Regions from separate parts of the Vibrio sp. D173a genome, predicted to be linked through region 2. Evidence: predicted binding sites of a transcription regulator. Region 2 holds the regulator's gene; the other holds the start of a gene.
The links. Region 2 encodes MetJ, which represses methionine synthesis genes. Its sites were predicted from a motif close to TTAGACNTNTANANGTCTAA; they were not measured.
Positions count from the first base shown of each region.

Region 1: the regulator MetJ is predicted to act here: its motif matches at 2,606-2,625, upstream of metN (methionine ABC transporter ATP-binding protein MetN).

Region 1 is NZ_JAHGAH010000050.1:27,813-37,866, reverse strand. It holds gene treB (PTS trehalose transporter subunit IIBC) at 1-660, opposite strand, end outside; gene treR (trehalose operon repressor TreR) at 836-1,783, opposite strand; gene gmhB (D-glycero-beta-D-manno-heptose 1,7-bisphosphate 7-phosphatase) at 1,858-2,409, opposite strand; gene metN (methionine ABC transporter ATP-binding protein MetN) at 2,753-3,787, shown strand; gene KIV40_RS06250 (methionine ABC transporter permease) at 3,777-4,454, shown strand; gene KIV40_RS06245 (MetQ/NlpA family lipoprotein) at 4,487-5,296, shown strand; gene KIV40_RS06240 (YibE/F family protein) at 5,382-6,572, opposite strand; gene KIV40_RS06235 (bifunctional UDP-sugar hydrolase/5'-nucleotidase) at 6,663-8,855, opposite strand; gene KIV40_RS06230 (Zn-ribbon-containing protein) at 9,171-9,947, opposite strand; gene syd (SecY-interacting protein) at 9,950-10,054, opposite strand, start outside.
Region 2 is NZ_JAHGAH010000324.1:826-10,879, forward strand. It holds gene bfr (bacterioferritin) at 1-355, shown strand, start outside; gene KIV40_RS25170 (malic enzyme-like NAD(P)-binding protein) at 565-1,842, shown strand; gene metJ (met regulon transcriptional regulator MetJ) at 1,953-2,273, opposite strand; gene KIV40_RS25180 (O-succinylhomoserine (thiol)-lyase) at 2,503-3,663, shown strand; gene KIV40_RS25185 (bifunctional aspartate kinase/homoserine dehydrogenase II) at 3,680-6,088, shown strand; gene metF (methylenetetrahydrofolate reductase) at 6,360-7,262, shown strand; gene KIV40_RS25195 (PadR family transcriptional regulator) at 7,332-7,871, opposite strand; gene ppc (phosphoenolpyruvate carboxylase) at 8,313-10,054, opposite strand, start outside.

The DNA of each region.
Region 1 (10,054 bases), on a different contig from region 2:
GAATAAGCCAAAATCCCATACTTCAGGCACTTGCTTACCAATTAGGTAGGCGTTCATTAGCTGTGGCGAAACCAGTGTGACACCCAATGTGATACCCAGAATAGGAGTACCACCGAGCTTTTTCACTGTCGACCAACACACGCCAACTGGCAGGAAGAAGAAGATTGCTTCACCAATTAGCCATAAGAAAGAGTGTACCGTTGCCCAAAACTGGCTGATTTCCGTGAGCGTTTGGCCATCAAACATCTTGATGTCGCCAATCACGTTACGGAAGCCAAGAATCAAACCACCAGTGATGATCGCAGGTAACAGTGGTACAAAGATTTCAGCAAGGTGGGAAATACCACGCTCAACGATGTTCATGTTTTGACGAGCGGCGTTCTTAGATTCATCTTTGCTCGCTTCACTTTTACCACTTAACTCGATCAGTACCTTGTATACCTCATCGACTTCCGTACCGATCACCACTTGGAACTGACCTGCGTTGGTAAAACAGCCTTTCACCATAGGCAGTGCATCTAACTGTTTGGTATCGGCTTTATCTGTGTCATTCAACACGAAACGTAAGCGAGTTAAGCAGTGGCTAACACTGGCAATATTGTCCGATCCCCCGACCAGCTCAATAAGACGCTCTACATCTTGACGCGCAATCTTACTCATAACTTTGTCCACCCTGTACTGGATACATTCAATTCGTCGTATTATTTTTATTTTGGGAACATTCCCATTTGATAATTTTAATAATGTCAGCTCGATTTAAAAAACAAAATGGGAACAGTCCCATTAATTGAGAATGATCACAGTATAATTTTAGAGCAGATTGTCGACAGGTGGATTAATGGCGGATCGGTTGCTGGGTAAAATGCACCACAGACTCATCACCGTTTAACTGATTGATCAGCATCTTAGCGGCTTTCTCACCGGCATGTGCATAGCCCGGATCCACGCTGAAGACATTTGGAAAAAGGAACGAGAGTAGTTCGTTGCCCCCCACACCAGTGACCACCACATCTTCACGTCCGATTTCTTGCAGACGTTTGATCACACCGAGAGCGATAGTGTCACTGGCACAAGCGATGGCTTGCGTATCGGGTTGAAGAACTTGATCCACCAGCTGGTAGGCGCTTTCGTGGCTAAGTTTGCCGGTTTGAAAACAAGGTTCAACACGCTTTTGCTCACACCAAGCGTGGTAAGCATTTAGACGAGCAAGGCCCGTTGTGCGATCTTCTGGGTCAACGCCGATGTAGGCAATACGAGAAATAGATTGCTGTTCCAGATGGGAGAGCGCCATGTCGATAACACCTTGGTTATCATAGTTGATCGAAGAAACCAATTGAGTGTCCATGGCGATCACGACAATGCGATTGCCCCACTCCGCTAACGCTTGCTCATCACACCCAGTAAAGCCAAACACGATCACCCCATCGACATTGCGACGTTTAAGAACGTCCAAATGCTCGTTGGTTTTATCGCGAGCGAACTGGCTCTCCATGATCACCACGTCGTACCCTGCCGAGTACAAAGCACTAAGCATAGTGCCAACGGCACGGTTTTCTGATGGGGAATCGAGACGAGAAATGATCACGCCGACCACTTTCTGGCTGCCACCACGCATCGATTGTGCTGATTTGGATGGCACATAGCCTGATTCACGAATGATTTGTTCAACCTTCTCACGCGTTTGCGGTTTTACCTTGGGATCATTGGTAAGTACACGGCTAACCGTCGATTTGCCCACGCCAGCCAATTTCGCGATATCAAGAATGGTGAGTTTTTTGCTCATAAGTGTTCAGACTAAAAGAAAAAATCAAACAAAAGGGAAGCAGCGGCTTCCCTTATCTCAATCAGTAATGAAGATTACTTGTTTAGGTACGCAGGCACATCGGCAATGCTATCAAGTACAGCCGTAGCAATCGCTTCGCCTTGTTCCGTTACTGGTTTACCAGTACGAACCAAAATCTTAGTGCCAACGCCTGCCGCCTCTGCTGCCATCATGTCTTCGGCTTTGTCGCCGATCATCACAGATTTCTCCATGTCGATCTTCAAGAAGTCACGCGCAGAAATGAACATGCCTGGTTTTGGCTTGCGGCAATCACAATCATGCTTGTACTCACCGATGCCATGCTCAGGATGATGTGGGCAGTAGTAAATGCCGTCGAACTCAACGCCATTGTCAGCAAAGTTCCAATCCATCCATTGAGTCAGAGACAAGAAACGGTCTTCGCTGAATTTACCACGTGCAATGCCAGATTGATTGGTCACAAGCACCAACAGGTAGCCTTTCTCTTTCAGCGCTTTTGTCGCTTCAAACACACCGTCAATGTACTCAAAATCATGTTCATCATGAACGTAACCGTGGTCAACGTTAATCACGCCGTCACGATCGATAAAAACAGCAGGTTTTGCCAAAACGTATTTCTCTATTTACTCGGTTTCATCAGATTATTACATACCTTATAAGCACTCACACTATCTAATTGGTGTAAGTTCGCGACAAAACAGTTGATTTGCCGTCCGAGAATCGGTAAATCTTAAGTATCCCTCTTAATTGCTTCCTTCTAGCGCACATCCTCTGTTTTACGCTTCCTGCAGAACATCCATACATTTAGACGTCTAGACGTAAAAATATCTATTGACTTACTACTGCTTAACCCATAGCATCAACTGAGAATTGAGATAGAGTTCAAAATTTACTCCTGTTAAAAGCCGTTTTTAACAGCGAAGTTCCCAGTATCTCTGTGCAGGTTGAAACATGATAGAAATAAAAAACGTCAATAAAGTGTTCTACCAAGGCAGTAAGGAAATTCTTGCCCTTAAGGACATTAACCTAGATATCGCGAAGGGCACCATCTTTGGTGTTATCGGTTCATCGGGCGCGGGTAAAAGTACCCTCATCCGTTGTGTAAACATGCTGGAAGCTCCAACTTCAGGTTCCATCATCGTAGATGGCGTTGACCTAACCAAATTAAGCAAAAAGCAATTGGGAGAAACTCGCCGCAACATCGGGATGATCTTCCAACACTTTAACCTGCTGTCGTCTCGCACCGTTTTCGACAATGTCGCACTCCCTCTTGAGCTAGCAGGTAAAGACAAAGCGCAAATCACAACAAAAGTGACTGAGCTTCTTAAGCTCGTTGGTCTTGCAGACAAGCATGAAAGCTACCCAGCAAACCTCAGTGGTGGTCAAAAGCAACGTGTGGCTATCGCTCGTGCATTGTCATCAGACCCTAGCGTGCTACTTTGTGACGAAGCAACCAGCGCGCTGGACCCTGCAACGACGCAGTCCATTTTAGAACTGCTTAAAGAAATCAACCGCAAGCTAGAAATCACCATTCTACTGATCACTCACGAAATGGAAGTGGTTAAGAGCATCTGTCACGAAGTGGCGATCATCGGTGATGGTGAGCTAGTAGAAAAAGGTACCGTGGGTGAAATCTTCGCGCATCCGAAGACCGCACTGGCACACGAGTTCATTCGCTCTACTTTGGATCTTTCTATCCCAGAAGATTACCAAGCACGCTTACAAACCACGCGCGTAGAAAACAGTTACCCATTGGTTCGCCTAGAATTTACTGGCGCTACCGTAGATGCCCCTCTGATGACGCAAATCGCTCGTAAGTTCAACATCGATGTGAGCATCCTAAGTTCCGATCTGGATTACGCTGGCGGCGTGAAGTTCGGCATGATGGTCGCGGAGCTGTTTGGTAACGAAGAAGACGATAACGCAGCGATTGAGTTCCTGCGTGAGCACAACGTGAAAGTAGAGGTACTTGGCTATGTCCTTTAATACGATTTCTGAATGGCTGAGCTTAAACAGCAACCTACTTTTGGGCGCAACATGGGAAACCCTTTACATGGTTGCGGTTGCAGGCATCGTTGGTTTTGCAGTGGGCATTCCACTCGGCGTCATTCTGCACACCACTAAAAAAGGTGGCTTGCTGGAAAACACCAAACTTAATCGCGTGCTTGGCGCCATTGTTAACATCGGTCGCTCGGTTCCTTTCCTAGTACTGATGGTTGCGATTATTCCAGTAACCAAACTGTTGGTTGGCACCTTCATCGGTACAACAGCAGCGATTGTTCCTTTAACCATCGGGGCTATCCCATTTGTGGCGCGTCTGATTGAAGGTGCACTACTGGAAGTACCGTCAGGTTTGGTTGAAGCAGCGCAATCTATGGGCGCGACACCAACACAAATCATCACAAAAGTTCTGCTTCCTGAAGCAATGCCGACTATTGTTAACTCAGTAACCATTACTCTGGTAACGCTAGTGAGCTACTCAGCAATGGCGGGTACGGTAGGCGGCGGTGGTCTTGGTGACGTAGCTATCCGTTATGGCTTCCACCGCTATGACGTAGTGATCATGGCAGTAACCGTCGTGATGCTGATTGTTCTAGTACAAATTATTCAGTCTATCGGTGATGCAATCGTACGCCGCGTAGACCACAGATAAGAATTGAAAATACCAATTATAAGGAGATAAAGATGAAATTTAGCCTTAAGAGTCTTTTGACTGTTGCAACTGCTGCTTCTGCACTGGTTCTTGCTGGTTGTGGTGACAAAGAAGTCGACGTGAACAAAGTAAAAGTTGGCGTAATGGCAGGTGCGGAAGCACAGGTTGCTGAAGTTGCAGCAAAAGTTGCGAAAGCGAAATACAACCTGGATGTTGAGTTGGTTACCTTTACCGATTACGTAACACCAAACGCAGCGCTGGATGATGGCTCAATCGACGTAAACGCGTTCCAACACAAGCCATACCTAGATCAGCAAGTAAAAGATCGTGGCTACAAATTAGTGACTGCTGGTAACTCTTTCGTATACCCAATCGCTGGTTACTCTAAACAAGTAAAATCAGTGGATGAAATCGAAGATGGCGCACGCATCGCTGTTCCAAACGATCCTACGAACCTAGGTCGTTCTCTTCTGCTTCTTGAGCAACAAGGTCTTATCGAACTGCGTGACGGCGTTGATCTACTGGCAACGGTACGTGACATCGTAGGTAACCCGAAAAACATCACAATCGTAGAGCTAGATGCAGCACAGCTTCCACGTTCTCTTGATGACGTAGCGATTTCTATCATCAACACAACTTACGCAAGCTCAATCGACCTAACGCCAGAGCGTGATGGTATCTTCGTTGAAGACAAAGAGTCTCCATACGTAAACCTAATCGTTGCTCGTGAAGACAATGTTCAAGCCGCTAACGTACAAAACTTCGTGAAAGCATACCAAACTGATGAAGTTTACGAAGCAGCGAAAGACATCTTCAAAGGTGGCGTAGTTAAAGGTTGGTAATCACCTCTTTCTACAACACTTGAAACTTAAAAAGGGTGCTCATCGGAGCGCCCTTTTTACATCTGTTTTGATTACTGCTTTACCTCTAGAACATCTGAACTTCGTTTTTCTCAACGTCCTTTTGCATCTGTTCTGGCTGCGAATCCAATTGAGGATGCTTGAACACATAAGGCGCTAGAAACGCAGTAAAAGGAATAGTCAGCACAATCCCCACACTACCCGCCAACGCGTTCACGACTGCGAGGCCCACCAGCGGCATATTCATAAACTGACTCGCCGGCATGTTAAGCCCCCACACCATCATGATAGTCGTCAACGAACCACCAGCAAACGCCAAGATCAAGGTGTTAGTCATGGTACCCATGATGTCTCGACCAATATTCATCGAGGCTTTAACCAGTTGTTTTGGTTTAAGCTTAGGATCGGTTTGTTTGAGCTCCGCGTACGCCGATGCAATCGAAATCGCCACATCCATAACGGCCCCAAGTGCAGCAACGACAATCGTCACGAACATCAACCAACGAATACCCATCTTCACCGACGTTAGGTAAATTACGTCTTCGCCTTTGTCGAGGTAAATACCCGACAAGTGCGCCATTTCGCCAAACCACTGCGCCATGACACCCGCAGCTATCACACCCAATAACGTGCCACCCATGGCGCATAAACTCTTCCGGTTATAGCCAGAGACGAGAATAAAGCTGACCACGATGATCACAACCATCAATAAGATGCTGACCAGCATTGGATTCCAACCTGCAAAAATACTCGGCACCAACACACCAACGATCAAGGCAGCAGTGAAATAAAGTGCGACCATAGAGTTAATGCCCTCTTTCTTACCAAAGCTCAGCAGCAGCGCACAAAACAGCGCAAGCATCAGGTAAATCGCGTCTGAGCGTTTGTGGTTATACGCCCAATAGACGGTGCCATTGGTAGTTTCGCGGATCATCATGATGAAGGTATCACCTTCACTGACATACACGTTGTGCTGGCGACTAAGAGGGTTGGTGACTTCCACCTCTAAGCCTTCGCTCTCTCCCTCAAGGATTTTTGCCATGAAGACTTGTTTACCTGTCATCACATCTGGCACAAGCGGATCAGGCGCAACATGGTTTGAGATAGAACGCGTGACAGTCGCTTCAACAAACTCTTGTTGCTGGCGAGACTTAGGACGGAAATCTTCACTCCACGAAGCAGAAAACTGAAAAATAAGCGTGGAGATAAGGGTAATCAGTAGGGTGAAACCCCATCGGTGATAGATTCTTTTGATCATGAAGCACTCTTCTACATCACTCACTAAACGGGCTTTGCCTCTGGTGAGTAAAATTAGGCGCGGTAAAGATTACCGCGCCCACATGCAGGATTAATGAGTTGGGTTACAACCTGCGACTTTCTCATCAAGGGTCGCTGCGTCTTTGTTAGGGTTAACAAAGTAGCTAGACGAATCATTGATGTTCACAGACTTAACAATCGCTGGGTATTTCGGGTTTTCTAAATCAATCGAGACACAGATTTCCATGTTCTTCAATTGTTCCCACAGCGCTTTACCTTCGCCTTCACGCAGTGTCGTGATATCACCACTTGGTAGGTATTGAGTGAACGACCAGTTACCAAGACTGCCACTGAAGTCCGCCACATCAATGCCTTTGTGCTCTTCAACATAAGCCGTCAGCATGTCGCGAATTGCGTAGACTTGCTCGTTCACTGAGTCATAGAACACGTCGTCTTTGCTTGCCCAGCCATACTTCTGGATTTGCGAACCAAAGCGGTAGCTGTTCATCGCCACTTTGTAGGTCGCGTTTGGATCGAACTGCTCACCACCAATGCTGGTAATATTCACACGGCTACCCTCATTCGTTACTGCGTTGTTCTCATCCATCTCAAGAGACGGCTTACTCAGATCCACAGTGAACTCAATATCACCATCGAATTGATCGTAAAGATAAGCTGGCGCGCCTTTCTTGAACGATACGGTAATATCACCCGGTTTATATTGGTTGAAGTAAGAGTACGACCATTCAATGAAGCGTTTTAGGTTCGTACCTGTCATCTCTACGCCCAGTAAGGTGTTATCGTACTTGTACAAGTTGGTCGATTTACCTTTGGTGTAAACTTCGTTGTCGATTAGGTTAGATTGATCAGAGAACAACGACGCAGCAGAGACAATCGCACCATTCCCCTCCCCCATCGCCTCTTCAATTTTCTGCATTTGGATTTGGTTAATCACATCCATCAATGGCGTATCAACGACTTTCGCTAGGTGAATCGTCGAGTACAAACGCTCTGCGGTGTAATTGTAATCCGTTGCTGTCGCTTCGTCTGGGTAACCCGTTGCACTTGGTGTGAAGTTACCTGTCACAAGGCCAAGCTCACGAGTTGCGTCTTCAACCGAGATATCGTGCACGTATTGGAACTTCGCTTGCAGCGCTTGCTCTTCTTCCACTTTCTTCGTGCCAATGTTGGTCAACGTGGTGTCTTCCATCGTCCACTTGCCATCGACTTTCTTCAATTGAATTTCAGCTTTCGCTAGGTAAGCACCCCACTTGCCCGGCTCAATGATTTTCACGCTTTGCGCGCGATTGTCTTGGTTGTATTCACCAGACTTCGCTTTATCTTCAATCAACGTATTTTCACCGCCAATTTCTGATGTGGATTTGCTGATTGGTGTAACCGTGCCGTCTGCATTCACTTGCTCGATATAGTTGGCGTGTTCGTGGCCCGCTAGAATAACGTCGAATTTATCCGCCATTGCTGACGCGATTTCGTAAACACCCACACCACCGTCTTCTTGACGGCCAAGGTGAAGCGCACCCACAATCACATCTGGATTGTATTTAGACACCAGTTGGTCAACCGCTTCTTTGGTTGCATCCAATTCGTTCTCAAACTTCAAGCCTTTGAAGTGATCCGGCGCTGACGCTTCCCAGTTCGGCACGTTCGATGGCGTTAGACCAACGATCGCCACTTTCACGCCTTCCACTTCAAACATTTGGAACGCGCGAATGTAGTTCACATCGTTACTTTCCCACTTGATGTTAGAAGAAAGTACCGCACCATTAAAGTGATCGAGGTTGCGATCGACAAACGAACGCTCAAAGTTGAATTCATGGTTGCCTGGTACCCAAACGTCAAAGCCAAGAGAGTTCATGCTCTCGACCACTGGGTGGGTTGGATCATCGTTGAATAGTTGCGCGGAGTTGCCCTGAACCGTATCACCAATATCAATCAGGATCATATTTGGATGTGCCGCTTTTTGATCAGCGAGCAGAGTGGCTACACGAGTAATACCAGCGTCATCGTCTTCTGCGTTCAACGCGTAGTCAAAACCAAACAAGCGACCGTGTAGATCCGATGTTGCTGCGATAGCAATGGTGACTTCATCCGCTTGTGTTGCTTCACCTTTCACAACTACGTCTGCCGTGTTGGTTAATGTTTTACCCTCTGCAACCACCGGGCTGTAATCCGATGGAACCTCTACGTACTTGGTTTCATCATCACAGCCAGCCATCAAGCCGACAACAGCAATACAGACTAAGCTTCGTTTAAATAAAGTCATCTCAATTCCTTCCAGATTATTTTTTTATATATATTTTCGGAAGGGGCCCACTTCCCAAAACCTCAAAAAGGATATGGATGTTATTTGAAATTTTTGAGAAGCAAACGTTTCAATGCTTATAAACCATGCAACTAGGTTATATTTTTCTTTGAATATGAACAAAGATCACAAGCAAGGAGATGAGAGGAATGGCTGACAAAAATACTTTTCAAATCAAAGCATTGATAACATCAATAATGGGTGATTTTACTGAACAGGCTCGATTCATTTAGAGTGATAAAAAAAGCTGACATAGACGCCAGCTTTAAAAATGGACTACTTGATGTGATCCCAAGAGATATTGGAGACAATACGGCAATCGTCACACTTGAAGTAGAAGATATCGTGCAGCGGCTCGTCGAGTAACCATTCACCACCACATTTTGGACACTTACGCCCTTTTTCCGCTTCAAGCGACTCACCGCCAACTCGGTATTGGTAGTAGTAGGTCGGGATCTTAGTGATGTATTCAATACGACCACGTAAGTCCCAACCGCGGCGGAACAGCACACTGTCAGCATCGCAGATTTCATGCAGTGCAGCGTGTTCAGCACGGCAGCCACCCGCCATTTGGATTTCATCACACGCTTGCCATTCAGTTTGCCATTTCACCACCGCTTTGTGGTCACCATTCAGCGTCGCACCATTACGGTAAAGTGGGATTGGCAATAGCGTCTCGCCGCTTCGCAGTGGAGAGCAAGTATGAACGTACGTGGTGTAAAGCACTTGCCAGCTTGGTGTTTCTTCTTCTGCCGCTTCTTCTGAATTCAAATCACGACCCAACATGCGCATTTTCGGTGCAAGCAACGACGCTTCCGACAAACGATTCATGCACACTTTGACGAAGTCAGAATGGTAGCGAGGATGCAAACTGTCTTGCTCTGGGCAAACGACGCGAACATAAAACTCGCCATCCCCCATTACGATAGGAAATTCACGACCCAGAACTTGCCCGTTGTAACGCAGTGCGTCCATCAGACCATTAATCGCCTTATCTACGGCGCTTACGGTAGTGTTATCAAAACACTCAAACTGCAACTCAACAACGTACATGCTTACACCGCTGCCTCTAGTTTGCTCAGAAACTCAGTCAGTGTCTCGGCTAGCACATCTCGCTTATCCGAACCTAGGCGTTCAAGAATCACATTACCGGTTAGGTT
Region 2 (10,054 bases):
TGACAAGGAGTACCACGAGTCGATCGATGAAATGAAGCACGCTGACCACCTGATCGAACGTATATTGTTTTTGGAAGGTCTGCCTAACTTACAAGATCTTGGTAAGTTGATGATTGGGGAAGATACCAAAGAAATGATCGAATGCGATTTGAAGCTCGAAATGGCAGCCATCCCAGATCTAAAAGATGCCATCGCTTATGCGGAAGACATTCGTGATTATGTTTCGCGTGACCTTTTTCAAGATATTCTTGAGGACGAAGAAGAACATGTTGATTGGCTTGAGACGCAATTGGGCTTGATTGAAATGTCTGGTATCGAAAATTACTTACAAGCGCAGTATGTCGACGAAGAGTAGGATTATATTTCGCTGTTTTCTCGTCGAAAGAAAGTGATTAAAAGTGCACCTGATCTGTCTATCAGGTGCTAATCGCAGATATCTGGTCTTATCTCTTACATTATTACCTTTTTTAAGGATATCGCTCGCAATCTTACCTATGAAGATTGACTTCTATCCTTTAGAATTTATTCCCCCTTACCGAAAAAATAACAAAAGAGAAACGATCCATGTCTGAAGACAATCGCCAAGAAGTCACCCCAGAAGAAGAACGCCGCCAACAAGCATTGGATTACCATGCGTACCCAACCCCAGGAAAAATTGCAGTAGAACTGACTAAGCCAGCAGAGACAGCAAATGATCTTGCATTGGCATACAGCCCTGGTGTTGCAGAGCCTGTACGTGAAATCGCGCAGAACGCTGATAACGTGTACAAGTACACGGCGAAAGGCAACATGGTTGCGGTTATTTCTAACGGCACGGCGATTCTTGGTCTTGGTAACCTTGGGCCACTAGCATCTAAACCAGTAATGGAAGGTAAAGCGCTGTTGTTCAAACGCTTTGCTGGTCTAGATTCAATTGATATCGAAGTAAAACACCGCACGATCGACGAATTTGTCGACACAGTAGCTAACATTGCTGACACTTTCGGTGGTATTAACCTAGAAGATATCAAGGCACCAGATTGTTTTGAGATTGAAAAACGTCTTATCGAACGTTGTGACGTACCTGTATTCCACGATGACCAACACGGTACAGCAATCGTAACCGCTGCGGGTATGTTGAACGCAATCGAGCTGCAAGGTAAGAAGCTAGAAGAATCAACCATCGTTTGTCTTGGTGCTGGAGCTGCGGCCGTGGCATGTATGGAGCTGTTGATCAAATGTGGCGCAATGCGTGAGAAGATCTACATGCTGGATCGTAAAGGGGTGATCCATACACGTCGTGACGACCTAAACGAATACAAACAACTATTCGCAAACAACACAGATAAGCGTACGCTGGAAGATGTGATTGAAGGTGCGGATTTGTTCTTGGGCGTATCGGGTCCAAATCTGCTTCCTGCAGAAGCATTGAAGCTAATGGCTGATAAGCCAGTTGTGTTCGCATGTTCAAACCCAGATCCAGAAATCAAACCTGAACTGGCTCATGAAGTGCGTGATGACTTGATCATGGGTACAGGTCGTAGTGATTACCCGAACCAAGTAAACAACGTATTGTGTTTCCCATTCATCTTCCGTGGTGCATTGGATGTTCGTGCAAGTGAAATCAACGATGAGATGAAGCTAGCGGCAGTTGATGCGATTCGTGAACTAGCGAAAGAGCCAGTACCAGAAGCGGTATTGAAAGCGGCTGGCGTAGATAAGCTAGAGTTTGGCTCTGACTACATCATTCCAAAACCAATGGACCCACGTCTACTACCACGTGTCGCAAAAGCGGTTGCTCAAGCTGCTGTTGATTCAGGTGTGGCACGTATTGAAATGCCAGAAAACTACATGGCTGAGTAAGCCAGAGTCTTTTCTGACGACAAACAAAAAGGGACGCGATGGCGTCCCTTTTTAGTTTGGTCGAAGCTACCCCCGGTGCAGCTTTACAATGTTGACGAATTTGTAAGCAATTATTCTTCGTCAAACGCTTCGAATTCGATGCCCATTGCCGTCATCAGCGCTTTTGCTTCTGTAGGAATATCATCTGGACGGTCTTTACGAAGGTCTTCGTCAGTTGGCAGTGGTTGACCTGTGTAAGCGTGTAGGAACGCTTCACATAGTAGTTCACTGTTAGTCGCATGGCGTAAGTTGTTGATCTGGCGGCGAGTTCGCTCATCAGTCAGCACTTTTAAAACTTTTAGCGGGATAGAGACGGTAATCTTTTTTACTTGTTCGCTTTTTTTACCGTGCTCAGCATACGGGCTAATGTATTCGCCATTCCAGTCAGCCATTGCGCACCTTCATTAATGTAATAAGTTAGAAAAATAAATATAGGTGCTGATTTTAGCTGCATTTACCGCCATAAGCAAAGACATATAGACGTCTAGAAGTGTTGACGTCTTATTTTTAGACAAGTAAAGTGAGGTTAATAGTTAGGGAAGCGTATTAATCAATTGAACAATACAAGCTAGATATAGCGCATTCCCATTTAGATGTCACCACCCGTGAAAGGATACACTCATGAGCACCCGTAAGCCTGCAACCATTGCTGTACGCACTGGTATCGAGTCAGACAGTCAATACCACGCTGTTGTACCACCAATCTACCTTTCGACTAACTATGGCTTCCCAGCGTTTGGTGAAGTCCCACAATATGATTACACCCGTTCTGGTAACCCTAACCGAGGTTTGCTCGAGCAAGCGTTGTATGAGCTTGAATCAGGCAAAGGTGCGGTTGTCACTAACTGCGGTACATCAGCGCTAAACCTTTGGGTATCGGCATTTCTTGGTCCTGATGACTTAATTGTTGCACCACACGATTGTTACGGCGGTACTTATCGTCTTTTCAATACTCGTGCGAACAAGGGTGATTTTAAAGTGCAGTTTGTCGATCAGTCGGATCAGCAAGCTTTGGATGCGGCGATTGCGAAAAAGCCAAAGCTTATCTTGCTAGAAACACCGTCTAACCCGCTTGTGCGCGTGGTCGATATTGCCGCTGTGTGTGAAAAGGCAAAACAAGTCGGCGCACTGGTTGCCGTGGACAATACCTTTTTGACACCTGTGTACCAAAAGCCTTTGGAGCTAGGTGCGGATTTTGTTATCCACTCAACGACGAAATACATTAATGGTCACTCAGATGTAATTGGTGGCGTGGTGATCACCAAGACTGAAGAGCATGCTGAAGAACTGGCATGGTGGGGTAACTGCATTGGTGCAACGGGTACGCCATTCGACAGCTTCATGACACTTCGAGGAATTCGTACGTTGGGTGCACGAATGCGAGTTCACGAAGAAAGCTCTCAGCAAGTGTTAGCGTATTTGCAAACGCAATCTTTGGTGGCGAAGATCTATCATCCAAGTTTGCCAGAGCATCCAGGTCATGACATCGCGAAGAAGCAACAGTCGGGCTTTGGTTCTATGCTGAGCTTTGAGTTTGCTGGCTCATTTGATCAGCTAAAAGTGTTTGTTAAAGAACTTGAACTCTTTTCTCTTGCAGAATCGCTAGGTGGCGTAGAAAGCTTGATTTGCCACCCCGCTTCAATGACGCATCGTGCTATGGGTGAAGAAGCACTGGCTGAAGCAGGTGTCTCTCAACAGTTACTGCGTTTATCTGTTGGCTTAGAAGATGCGCAAGATCTGATTGCCGATCTTGAGCAAGCATTCGCGAAAGCAGCACAGTAATTGGGAGAGGAAGGTCATGAGTGTACAACGTCAGCTGCATAAATTTGGCGGCAGCAGCTTAGCGAACCCCGAGTGCTACCAGCGCGTGGTAACTATTCTTAAAGAGTATTCGGCAGAAAATGACTTGGTGGTGGTCTCTGCGGCAGGGAAAACCACCAACCGCTTGATCGAGTTTTTAGAAGGCTTAGATAAAGATGGCCGCATTGCCCATGAAGCCTTGCAGAGCTTGCGACAGTTCCAAACTGAATTGGTAGAAGCTTTACTAGAAGGTGAAGTTCAAGCGCAACTGCTTGCTTCTCTTCAAGATGAATTCAGTACCTTGGCAGAGTTAACAGCGCCACTAACCGAAACACAAAAAGCGGCGGTTTTAGGTCATGGCGAAGTATGGTCCTCACGCTTACTGGCTGCGCTGTTATCACAGCAGGATCTGCCAGCAGTAGCGCAAGATTCACGTGTCTTTCTGCGTGCGGAAGCTGGCACACAGCCAGAGGTTGATCGTGCTCGTTCATATGTATTGATTAAAGAAGCGTTGGCTCAACACAGCCATAAACGCGTCATTATTACTGGCTTTATGGCGCAAAACGAAGCGGGTGAGACAGTATTGCTTGGACGCAATGGTTCAGACTACTCAGCAACCGTGATTGGTGCTTTAGCTGAAGTTAATTCGGTGACCATCTGGAGTGACGTGGCTGGCGTTTACAGCGCAGATCCTCGTTTGGTATCGGATGCTTGCCTGCTCCCTCTATTGCGCTTGGATGAAGCGAGTGAGCTGGCTCGTCTTGCTGCGCCGGTGTTACACAGTCGTACACTTCAGCCTGTGGCTCAAAGCGCGATGGATTTGAACCTAAAATGCAGCTACCAGCCAGAGTCTGGCTCAACACGAATCGAACGTGTATTGGCATCCGGCCGCGGTGCAAAAATCATTACCTCTCTTGATGAAGTGCTATTGGTGCAGCTGTCTTTTATCCATGGTCACGATTTTGAGCGAGCGCAGAAAGAAGTTCTGCAGGCGCTAAAACGTGCTCAATTGGAGCCTTTAGCATTCGAAGCACAAGAAGATCAGCAGACCTTACGTTTAGCCTACACCGCAGAGATTGCTGGCGGCGCATTAACCTATCTGCAAGAGTTGGCCGTTGAAGCGGAAATCAAACTGAAAGAAGGCTATTCACTACTGGCTGCCGTCGGTGCCGGTGTGACGAAAAATGCGAATCACTGCTTTGGTTTTTATCAGCAATTGAAACACGCTCCGGTGGAGTTTATTTCAGAGACGGAATCTGGCTTGAGTTTGGTCGCCGTGTTGCGTCGCGCTGAAGTCGAAGAGCTAGTACAAAGTATTCATAGCCAATTGTTTCAAGCGCAGAAGCGCGTAGCGGTGGCTTTGTGTGGAAAAGGCAATATTGGGTCAAGTTGGTTATCACTGTTCGCAGAGCAAAAAGAAGAGCTCGAAAAACGTCACGGCATGAGCTTTGACTTGGTAGCGGTTGTCGACAGCCAAACGTACTGGTTTGATGAAAACGGTATTGATGCCGCGACGGTTGCTCAGCGTTTTGATGACGAAAGCACTGAGAATGATGGCAACTGGCTGGCAAAGCTTGGTGCGATACAAAACTTTGATGAAGCCGTGGTACTGGATGTTACGGCAAGTAAAGAGCTGGCGACACGTTATGTGGAAATCGCACAGCAAGGCATTCACCTAATTTCGGCGAACAAAGTAGCAGGTTCGGCGGACAGTCAGTACTACCATCAAGTACAAGACGCGTTTGCTAAAATTGGCCGCCATTGGTTGTACAATGCGACCGTTGGTGCAGGACTACCAATCAACCATACCGTTCGAGATTTACGTGAAAGTGGTGATGATATCGTCGCACTATCAGGCATCTTCTCCGGTACGTTATCGTGGTTATTCCAACAGTTTGACGGTTCGGTACCTTTTGCTGAGCTTGTTGATTTAGCATGGCAACAGGGCTTGACTGAGCCTGACCCTCGTTCTGACCTTGATGGTTCTGATGTGATGCGTAAGCTGGTCATCTTAGCGCGAGAATCTGGTTTGGATATTGAACCAGAGAACGTGAAAGTAGAGTCGCTGGTGCCAGCAGAATTGCGAGACTTGAGCCTAGACGCTTTCTTCGACCAAGGAGATATTCTCAGCGAGATTCTTCAAGAACGTTTGACCAAGGCGCAGAGAAACCACCAAGTGCTGCGTTATGTGGCTCGTCTAGAGCGTAATGGCAAAGCCACAGTAGGCGTTGAAGCGTTATCACGTGAACATGCTTTAGCGAATTTGCTGCCATGTGACAATATCTTCGCCATTGAGAGTAAATGGTACAAAGACAATCCACTAGTGATTCGTGGGCCAGGTGCAGGACGTGAAGTAACCGCAGGGGCCATTCAATCAGACCTGAATCGCTTGGCTGGTTTGTTCTGATCTGACCAAATCCATTTTTGCGAACGACAACAAAACCTCGGAGCGTTTCCGGGGTTTTTTATTATTTGGATAATGCCATACTGAATCGGAAAGCGAGGCTAAGGATAAGCCGCCAAGAAACTTGAACTATCCTCATTATGAACTTGAGAAAAATTCATAATCACAAGGTTGACATTAAATCGTATTCAATACATTCTGCAGACATATAGACGTCTAAACGTCGATTTGAGGAATTTTGATTTCGTGGTGGAGTTGCCACAGGGAGAGTAAGATGGGATACACGCATGCAGGGCACATCGATGCCTTAAACCAGAATATCGCTGAACTATCAGACAATATCAACGTCTCATTCGAGTTTTTTCCGCCAAGCAGTGAGAAGATGGAAGAAACGCTGTGGAACTCAGTGCATCGTCTTAAAACTCTTCAACCAAAATTCGTTTCTGTTACGTACGGTGCCAACTCAGGTGAACGTGATAGAACTCACTCGATCATTAAAGAAATCAAAGCGGCGACGGGTCTTGTGGCTGCGCCTCACCTAACCTGTATTGATGCAACTCGTGATGAGCTGATCGACATTGCAGATGATTACTGGAATAACGGTATCAAGAACATCGTTGCTCTACGTGGTGATATTCCACCGGGTGGTGGCGCGCCAGATATGTATGCGTCGGACTTGGTTGAACTGCTGAAAGCACGCCATGATTTCGATATCTCTGTAGCGGCATTTCCAGAAGTACACCCAGAGGCGAAAAGTGCGCAATCGGATCTACTGAATCTAAAGCGTAAAGTCGACGCAGGTGCAAACCGCGCGATTACTCAGTTCTTCTTTGATGTGGAGTCTTACCTGCGTTTCCGTGACCGCTGTGTCGCGGCTGGAATCGACGTAGAAATCGTTCCGGGTATCTTACCTGTTTCGAACTTCAAGCAAGCTTCTCGCTTTGCGGCACAGAACAATGTGAAAGTGCCAGGTTGGATGAGCAAGCAGTTTGAAGGCTTGGATGATGATCCAGTGACGCGTCAGCTGGTCGGTGCAAGCCAAGCGATTGATATGGTGCGTGTACTAAGCCGTGAAGGTGTGAAAGATTTCCACTTTTACACCCTGAATCGTGCGGAAATGACCTATGCGCTATGCCACACTCTAGGTGTTCGTCCACAAGTTGCAGTCGGTGCTTAATATACTTCCCCCAGATAGACAAAAGGCTTGCCCAACGGCAAGCCTTTTCGTTTTATTTAAAGTGACGAATTAGCCGATCACTTCAAGTTCTGTTAGCACTTCTTCTGCCCAGTTAATCCACGCTTCACGTAGCATTAGGTTACGACGAAGTGTTAGACGCTCTAGACGCGCTTGCTTGTCTAGCGTTGATGGCGTTGCGTAGTACGCAGCTTCGATTTCTTTGTAGTGAGCAACCAGTTTACGAGACTCTTCTACAAGCTCAGACAGCTGGTCACGGAAAGGCGCTGCAGGTTGCACGGCACAAGCCATAAGCTTCGCTGAGAATTCGTCACGTACAGTTGGGTGTGCAGTTGGCTGATCAAACCACTCGCCCAATGCGCTACGGCCTGCGTCAGTGATTGAGTAAACCTTACGGTCTGGCTTGCCTTCTTGAGGTTCTAATACGCAAGTAACCAGCTCTTTCTCAGCCATTTTATTAAGTTCACGATAAACTTGTTGGTGGCTTGCTTTCCAGAAGTAACCGATGCTAGCTGAGAATTCTTTAGTGATGTCGTAACCGGTAGCGTCGCGAGTGCTAAGTACAGTTAGAATTACGTGTGGTAATGACATGTCTTCAATCCAAATGGTCAATAAACTTGTAAACAAGCTATCTACACTTTCATTTGCGTTCTTCATGACGCTTAAGTTTTTTAATGTGTAGATAGCACCAACAATGTTGGTCCTGTCACCTTAAAGCCGTTTATCACCTAGAGTTGATGGATGTTTCCATCGAGCTGGAGCTTATTTGATTGGATTTGTGAGCTTCCAGCAGGGAAGTAGTATATAAATAATAAGCATGAAGTGGAATAGTAGGACAAAATTACCCAAAAAAACTAATAAAATACTCAATAGTGTTTTTGTGTAGTGAATTATTTTGTTTGATGGGGACTTTTTGTTTTCTGTGTGGATTAATAAGCTGGTTGCGTATTGTCCAAATAGTAGAAGTGGTTGGCGGATAATAATAAAGGCTGAGCTTTCGCTCAGCCTTTTGGTTCTTTCTACGTAGCTCAGTTAGCCTGTGTTACGCATACCTGCTGCGATACCAGCAATCGTCACCATCAATGCTTCTTCTAAGTTTGCAGAAGCTTCTTCTGTTTGACGAGTACGGTACAGCAATTCCGCTTGAAGCATGTTCAATGGCTCAACGTAGATGTTACGTAGGCGAATGGACTCTAGGCCCCAAGGGTCGCTTTGCATCAGGTTCTCGTTGTTCTCTACATTCAGTACTGACTTAATATCACGCTGAAGTTGCTCACGTAGACGATCACCCAGCGGCTGAAGCGGCTCATCAACCAAGCGCTGATCATAGTAACGAGAGATATCCATGTTGCACTTGGTGTACACCATCTCAAGCATACCTAGGCGAGTTGAGAAGAATGGCCATTCACGACACATTTCTTCCAGTAGCGCCTGATGACCTTTGTCTACAGAGTACTGAATGGCCTCACCTGCGCCTAACCATGCTGGTAGAACCAAACGGTTTTGGCTCCAAGAGAAGATCCATGGAATTGCACGCAAACTTTCTACACCACCATTCGGGTTACGCTTCGCTGGGCGTGAACCTAGAGGCAGTTTACCTAGTTCAAGCTCAGGTGTTGCTTGGCGGAAGTAAGGCACGAAGTCTGGTTCGCCACGAACGACACTGCGGTAAGATTCACAGCTCACTTCTGACAGCACGTCCATTAGATCACGCCACTCTTGCTTAGGCTCTGGTGGTGGCAGTAGGTTTGCTTCAAGGATTGCACTTGCGTACAGGTTGAAGCTGTTAACGGCAACATCAGGTAGACCCAGCTTAAAGCGGATCATCTCACCTTGTTCTGTTACGCGCAGACCGCCTTTCAGACTCTTAGGTGGTTGAGACAATAGTGCAGCGTGTGCTGGAGCGCCACCACGACCAATCGTACCGCCACGCCCGTGGAACAGTGTGAGTTCAACGCCTTCTTCTTCCGCAACCTTAACCAGTGAGTCCATCGCGTGGTATTGCGCCCAACCTGCTGACATTACACCTGCATCTTTTGCAGAGTCAGAGTAGCCGATCATCACCATTTGGTGGTTCTGGATAAAGCCACGGTATAGGTCGATGCCCATCAGCTGTTTGATAACCGCTTCCGCGTTGTTCAAGTCGTCTAGCGTTTCGAACAGTGGACATACGTCCATGCGGTAAGGGCAACCTGCTTCTTGCAGCAGTAGGTGCACGGCAAGTACGTCAGAAGCGGTACGTGCCATTGAGATAACGTAAGCTCCAAACGCTTCACGAGGTTGTGCGGCAACAATCTTACAGGTATCCAAAACCTCTTTAACGGGTTCTGATGGCTCCCAGTCACGAGGTAGAAGAGGGCGCTTAGACGCAAGTTCGTTGGTTAGGAAAGCGATCTTGTCTTGCTCGCTCCACTGCTCATAGTCACCAATGCCTAGGTAACGAGTCAATTCAGAAAGCACGTCAGCATGACGAGTACTTTCTTGACGAATATCGAGGCGAACTAGGTGGATACCGAAGGCTTTAACGCGGCGCAGCGTATCCAGCAGTGAGCCGTTGGCAATCACGCCCATGCCACATTCGTTTAGCGACTGGTAACACGCGTAAAGTGGTTCCCAAAGTTGCTCTACTTTTTGCAGAGGTGCTTTGACTGCCAGCTTCTGGCCGTGAACTTTCGCGTCGAGAATATCTTTGGTTTCGTTCAGTAGTGAACGTAGCTGTTTTAGGATCGCACGGTATGGTTCGTGTTGATCTTCACCCGCAAGCTCACGAACTT